3 regions of the Streptosporangium sp. NPDC049644 genome follow, and region 2 is predicted to be linked to each of the others. Evidence: predicted binding sites of a transcription regulator. Region 2 holds the regulator's gene; each other region holds the start of a gene.
What was found. Region 2 encodes HrcA, which represses chaperone genes, less so after heat shock. Its sites were predicted from a motif close to TTGGCACTCTCNNNNNGAGAGTGCCAA; they were not measured.
Positions count from the first base shown of each region.

Region 1: the regulator HrcA is predicted to act here: its motif matches at 1,448-1,474, upstream of AB0J58_RS12480 (DNA starvation/stationary phase protection protein).
Region 3: the regulator HrcA is predicted to act here: its motif matches at 1,142-1,168, upstream of groL (chaperonin GroEL).

Region 1 is NZ_JBFAOJ010000016.1:98,039-100,302, reverse strand. Features, by position in the region: gene AB0J58_RS12490 (VIT domain-containing protein) at 1-593, opposite strand, end outside; gene AB0J58_RS12485 (MerR family transcriptional regulator) at 590-1,438, opposite strand; gene AB0J58_RS12480 (DNA starvation/stationary phase protection protein) at 1,563-2,030, shown strand.
Region 2 is NZ_JBFAOJ010000007.1:130,780-133,043, reverse strand. Features, by position in the region: gene dnaJ (molecular chaperone DnaJ) at 1-316, opposite strand, end outside; gene hrcA (heat-inducible transcriptional repressor HrcA) at 331-1,344, opposite strand; gene AB0J58_RS06140 (hypothetical protein) at 1,528-2,264, shown strand, end outside.
Region 3 is NZ_JBFAOJ010000037.1:4,132-6,395, reverse strand. Features, by position in the region: gene groL (chaperonin GroEL) at 1-1,031, opposite strand, end outside; gene AB0J58_RS21425 (cold-shock protein) at 1,418-1,618, opposite strand; gene AB0J58_RS21420 (MoaD/ThiS family protein) at 1,977-2,252, opposite strand.

The DNA.
Region 1 (2,264 bases), on a different contig from region 2:
ACCGGCGGGGTGATCCGGGAGGCGTCGGGGACCGCGTCGGTGTCCGGGGTCCACCCGTCGCCCGCCCGCTCGCCGTCCAGCGGGGTGCCGGGGATGTAGCGGGGGGCGACGACCAGCGGGAAGCGGAAGGTGGCCGCGCCGTCCTCGTACGGGAGCGGCTGGTTCAGCGTGAGGTGGACGGTGACCCGCTCGCCGGGCACGATGTTGCCGACCCTGATGGTGAAGACGTCGGGGCGGTCCTCCTCGGCGATCGCAGCCCGCCTGCCCTGGGCGATCGCCTGGTCGTAGTCGGCCCTGGCCTGGCCGCGCTCCTTGAGCACGCCCTCGATGACCCGCCCGTCGGCCTCCATCCTGAAGGCGGTCACGGCGGCGCGGTCGGGCAGCGGGAAGACGTACGTCGCCTCCAGCGCCACGTCGTGCGGGTTGTGGAAGCCCTGGACCACCTCGACCCCGGCCATCAGGCCGGACACGGCGGCGGTCACGTCCACGCTCTCCAGCGGCAGGTTGCCGCGTTCGGTGGTGAGCGTCCCCAGCCCGGCGTCCGGGACGGGCGAGCACTCCTCCGGTGACAGTGTTGCGATCGAGGTAATCATGGTTGCGTTCCTTCCGGAGGTGTGAGGCCGCGTTCGCGCAGGAGCGACAGGAGCTCCCGTGACGCGGCGGCTATCTCGGCGAGGTCGTCGGGTGAGGGGGTGCGTCCGCCGCTGCCGCCGCCGTCGAGCAGCAGCGTCACGCCGTCCGCCAGGCGTACGCCGTGCACGATCACCGCGGGCGGCCGGGTTTCCGCGGCCGGACGGGGGGCCGCCGGACGGGGCGGGGGCGTTGCGGGTGTGCCCGCCCGGGGCACGGGCCGACGGGACGGGGCCGGGCCGTGCGCGGCCCGGCCGGGTGTGGTCTGGCCAGGTGTGGTCTGGCCGGACGGGGCGGGGCGGGGCTCTGCCCGGCCGGGTGGGGGCGTGGCCCCGCCGGACGACGCCGGAAGGGGCGAGGTGTCGGCGGGGGCGGGTTTCGGTGGTGGCACGGGTTTCCGCGGTGCGGTGAGGCCGGTCTCCGCCGGAGCCGAGGACGGCTCGGCCCAGAAACGCGGGCGTGCCGTCCTGGGGGAGAGAGCCTCGGTGGGGTGCTCTGGCGACCGCTCGGGGATGCGGGCGATCGACTCCAGGGTCTGGTCGGTGGCCCCGGTCAGCTCGGCCTGGATCTCGGCGATGGTCCGGCCGTCGGCCTGGCGCCGCTTGACCGCGATGAGCTGGAGCAGGTGGCGCCTGCCGTACAGGGCCACCCGGCCGCGCCGGGCCAAGGGGGGGTCGAGTAGGCCGATCGTGGCGTACCACCGGATGAGTCGCTCGTTGGGCACGTCCCTGACCCGCCCGTTGAGCCGGGCGGTGGGGGTCAGAGCCGCGGACGCCCGCTCAGCCAGTTCACCGATGGTCCATTCCATGTATCGATAGTGACACTGTCATCATGACACTGTCAATTTAAGAAGCTGGATAGGGATGCGGATAGGTGGGTACGGACATTTCGTAGCAAACGGGAAACCGAGCTCGAAATAGGGGGAAAATTTCATGTCCTCGATCACCAGTCCACTCAAGCCAGAAGACAAGAAGGTCGTCGGCCAGGTGCTCCAGGGCGCGCTCGTCGACCTGCTCGACCTGTCGCTCCTGACCAAGCAGGCCCACTGGAACGTGATCGGCCATAACTTCCGCACACTGCACCTGCAGCTCGACAAGATCGTCTCGTCTGCCAGGAAGCACGCGGACACCGTCGCCGAGCGCGCGGTCGCCATGGGGTGCAACCCCGACGGCCGGTCCACCACGGTCGCGAACCACACCGAGGTGCCGCAACTGGAGGCGGGTTACATCAACGACGGCAAGGTCGTCGCCGCCATGACGGACATTCTCGGGTCCATCATCCGCCGGATGCGCGAGCGGATCGCCGCCACCGAGAAGCCCGACCTGGTGACCCAGGACCTCCTGATCGAGATCACTCAGGACCTGGAGAAGCACCACTGGATGATCGAGGCCCAGCGCTAGATCGTCTCACCAAGGCGCCCCGGCCCGCCGGCCGGGGCGCCTTCGGTGTTCTCCGGAGTCCTTCTTTCGGCGGCGACGTCATCGGGACCGGCACCAAGCCCTTCCGCCTGGCCCAGATCCAGGCGCGCGGCGAGAGAGCACCTTTTCACGGCGATGCCGCCGGGCGGGTCGATGCAGGACCTCAGGCGCCGACCAAGGGCATCGACCTACACCGGTGCGGCCGACCCCTCCGGC
Region 2 (2,264 bases):
CACGCCCGCCGCCGCCACCGGCCGCGCCGAAGAAGGCGTCCATGATGTCGCTGAACGGGAAGCCGGCACCGAAGCCACCGGCCCCCGCGCCGCCCGAGGCGAACGGGTCGGCCCCCATGTCGTACATCTGCCGCTTGCTGGAGTCGGACAGGACCTCGTAGGCCTGTGTGATCTCCTTGAAGCGCTCCTGAGTCTCGGGGTCGGGGTTGACGTCAGGATGCAGTTCGCGCGCCAGACGTCGGTACGCCTTCTTGATCTCTTCCGCACTGGCGTCACGGCGCACCCCGAGGGTGCCGTAGTAGTCGCTCTTAGCCACTTTTCGTTGACCTCTTATGATGCAGCCAGGATCTGGCTGACGTAGCGTGCCACCGCGCGCACCGCGCCCATCGTGACCGGGTAGTCCATCCGCGTCGGGCCCAGCACACCTAGCCGGGCCAGTTGCTTGTCCCCAGAACCGTATCCGGCGGCGACGATCGACGTGCCCTGGAGTCCGGTGTAGGGGTTCTCCGAGCCGATCCGCACGGTCAGCGCCGACAGGTCGGAGGTCTCACCGAGCAGTCGCATGAGCACGACCTGCTCTTCCAGCGCCTCCAGCACATCGCGGAGCCCGACCGTGAAGTCGGCTCCCGCGAGGTTGGCGGCCCCGGCAAAAACGATCTTCTCATCGTGCCTGTCCACCAGGGACTCCAGCAGCACGGACAGGATCGTGGCCGCGAGCGGCCGATCCTCGGCGGGCAGCCGCTCCGGCAGGTCGGCGACCTTGTCGGGAACGCTGGTGAGCCCGCACCCGTCAAGGGAGGTGTTGAGCATCGCTCGCAGATGGGCCACCCGCTGCTCGTCCACGACGTCGGGCAGCTCGACCACGCGCTGCTCCACCCGGCCGGTGTTGGTGATGAGCACGAACATCAGCCGGCGCTCGCTCAGCGGCACCAGCTCGACGTGCCGGACCGTCGAGTTGGTCAGTGTCGGGTACTGCACCACGGCGACCTGCCGGGTGAGCTGGGCAAGCAACCGCACCGTCCGCATGACGACGTCGTCGATGTCCACCGCACCCGCGAGAAAGCTCTCGATGGCCTTGCGCTCCGCGCTCGACAGGGGTTTCACCTGCGAGAGCCGATCGACGAAGAGCCGGTAGCCCTTGTCCGTGGGCACCCGACCGGCGCTGGTGTGGGGCTGGGCGATGTAGCCCTGCTCCTCCAGCACCGCCATGTCGTTACGGATCGTCGCCGGGGACACCCCCAGACTGTGCCGATCCGCGAGAGCCTTCGAACCCACCGGCTCGTTGGTGGACACGTAGTCCTCGACGATGGCGCGAAGCACGGCGAGCTTCCGGTCGTCGACCAACGTGGTCACCTCCCTGCCTGCGTTCAGATGGGAAACACGAGGTCTGGCACTCTGTGTTCCCGAGTGCCAAGTGTACGGCCCCCGTGCGGAAGGCGCGATAAGCAAGAGGTGCGGATGATGACGCCAAGCCATTGGCAAGTCAACTGCTATCGCGTTTCAACCGGTTCCCGCCACAATTCGTACATGTCCAATGATTTTGGTTCTTTTCCGGGCGACGCCTCCCGCGGCCCCGGTTACGGCTCCCCCCAGCAGCCGTATGGTCAGCAGCCCCACCAGAACGGCCCCTCCTACGGTTACGCACCTCCCGGCTACGGCGCCCCGCAGAGCCCGCCCCCCAGCGGGAAGATCAAGCCCGGTATCGGATGGATCGTCGGGGTGTGGCTGCTCGCCCTGGTCAGCATCATCGTCGGCATCGGCGGCTTCGCGGGTGGCGTGCTGGGCGCGGTCACCAGCGCGGCACCGACGAAGACGTTCGCCCCCGGCGAAAACACGACGGTCACGCTCGACCCGGCCGACAAGCCCGCCATCTATGTCTCCACCAGTGGACCCACCAATTTCGAGTGCACGCTGACCGGCGGCACCGGCACGCCCAGCCTGCAGAAGCCGCTCGTCCAGCAGACCGTGTCGGGTTCCGACGGCGTCGTCTGGGAGATGGGCCTGCAGATCGGCGTGGAGCAGGCGGGCGACTACCAGGTCAACTGCACCGCCGACCCGGCGGAGGGCACCACGTTCGGCGTGGGCCGGGAACTCGCCGCCGGATCACTGGTCGGCGGGGTGATCGCCCTGTTCGCGGTGCCCGGCATCGGGATCCTGCTGGCCATCGTCGTGACGATCGTCGTACTGGTGAAGCGGAGCAACGCCCGCAAGCGCCTGGCCGCCGCCTCGGCGGGGCAGTGGGGAGCACCGGGGCCCTACGGCAG
Region 3 (2,264 bases), on a different contig from region 2:
CGGCCGGCGATCTGCTCGGCGTCGCCGGCACCGTCGACGATGGTGGTCTCGTCCTTGGTGACGATGACCTGACGGGCACGGCCGAGCTGGTCCAGGGTGGTGGACTCCAGCTTGAGGCCGAGGTCCTCGCTGATGACCTGGGCACCGGTCAGGATGCCGATGTCACCCAGCATGGCCTTGCGACGGTCACCGAAACCGGGCGCCTTGACGGCGACCGAGCGGAACAGACCGCGGATCTTGTTGACGACCAGGGTGGCCAGGGCCTCGCCCTCGACGTCCTCGGCGATGATCAGCAGCGGCTTGCCGGCCTGCACGACCTTGTCGAGAACCGGGAGCAGGTCCTTGTTGGCGGACACCTTGGAGTTGACGACCAGGATGTACGGGTCGTCGAGGACGGCCTCCATACGCTCCGGGTCGGTCACGAAGTACATCGAGGTGAGGCCCTTGTCGAAGCGCATGCCCTCGGTGAGCTCGAGCTCAAGGCCGAAGGTGTTGCTCTCCTCGACGGTGATGACGCCTTCCTTGCCGACCTTGTCCATCGCCTCGGCGATCATCTCGCCGATCTGCGGGTCGCCCGCGGAGATGGAGGCGGTGGAGGCGATCTGCGCCTTCGTCTCCACGTCCTTGGCCAGCTTGGACAGCTCCTCCGACACGCGCTCGACGGCGGCCTCGATGCCCTTCTTCAGGGACATCGGGTTGGCGCCGGCGGCGACGTTGCGGAGACCCTCGCGTACGAGAGCCTGAGCGAGCACGGTGGCGGTGGTGGTGCCGTCACCCGCGACGTCGTCGGTCTTCTTGGCGACCTCCTTGACGAGCTCGGCCCCGATCTTCTCCCACGGGTCCTCGAGCTCGATCTCCTTCGCAATGGAGACACCATCGTTGGTGATGGTGGGGGCGCCCCACTTCTTCTCCAGAACGACATTGCGGCCCTTGGGGCCGAGGGTCACCTTGACGGCGTCCGCGAGCTGGTTCATGCCACGCTCGAGACCGCGCCTGGCGTCCTCGTTAAACGCGATCATCTTGGCTGCCATACGGCTAGACCTCCCAGAGACAGGGTGGCTTGCACCGGACCGAGCCGACGCCCGCGACGGCATGCGGGCCCACGACTCCGTTCGGCGGGCCCCATCGCCTCGATCCAGGGTTGGCACTCTCTATGCGTGAGTGCCAACAATGTGTTTAGCACTCTACCTTGCCGAGTGCAAGCCACGATCCCTTGACCTGCGTCGCGCCCGGAGCGGGCGTCCGCTCCGGGCCACGTCAGCGTATGCGCCGCGTCACGCGGGCGCGTGTTCCGCGCAAAGCGAAGGCCCGGCTCGCCGATTGGGGAGGCGAGCCGGGCCTAGGTGGTGTGGATCCGGCGGACTGCGCTGCCGCGGGATCCACCGGCCCCTCCCCGCGGGTTCACGGGACGGCCATGTCAGACCGCCCGGACGGACTCCGCCTGGGGACCCTTCTGCCCCTGGGTGATCTCGAACTCGACTCGCTGGCCCTGCTCGAGTGCACGGTAGCCATCCATCATGATCGCGGAGTAATGGACGAACACATCCTTACCACCGTCTACCGCGATGAAGCCGTAGCCCTTGTCCGCGTTGAACCATTTGACGGTGCCCTGCGCCACTTGCGACTCCTCTTACTGGACTTAAGGACGACGCCCATTCCTCTCGCGAAGTCCTCAATCTCCGGGGCAGACTTCGCCACATCGATCGTCCTCGACCATACCTGTGGGAACCGGTTGGGCAACAGAGTCAAGCACCAAACTAGCTCTTTACAAGAGCATTTAGTACGAGAACACAGTTTGACTATCACTATTAGTTAGTTAAAGATTACATTATCTTTCCCCACCGCGAATACCGGTTTACGCCACAAAGCATGACACCCGCACACGGCCGGAGCCGGGCGGGTGTCATGGGGAGGGTGTCGTGAGCGCCCCCGGGAGGGTGAGGCGGGTGCGACCGGCGCGGTGCGGGGGCGGGGTCTCAGCCCCCGGCGACCGCCGGGATGATGGAGACCTGGACGCCGGAGGGCGTGGCCGTGTCGAGGTTGTCGGCGAAGCGGACGTCCTCATCTCCCACATAGACGTTGACAAAACGGCGGATCTTACCCGTTTCATCAAGAATCCGGGCACCGATCCCCGGGAAGTCCGCGTCGAGCTTCTGGAGGACGTCGCGCAGGGTCTCGCCCTCTCCGCTCACCTCGGCAGCACCACCGGTGTAAGTCCGGAGAATCGTCGGAATCCGCACAGAAACGCTCATAATTCAGTACCT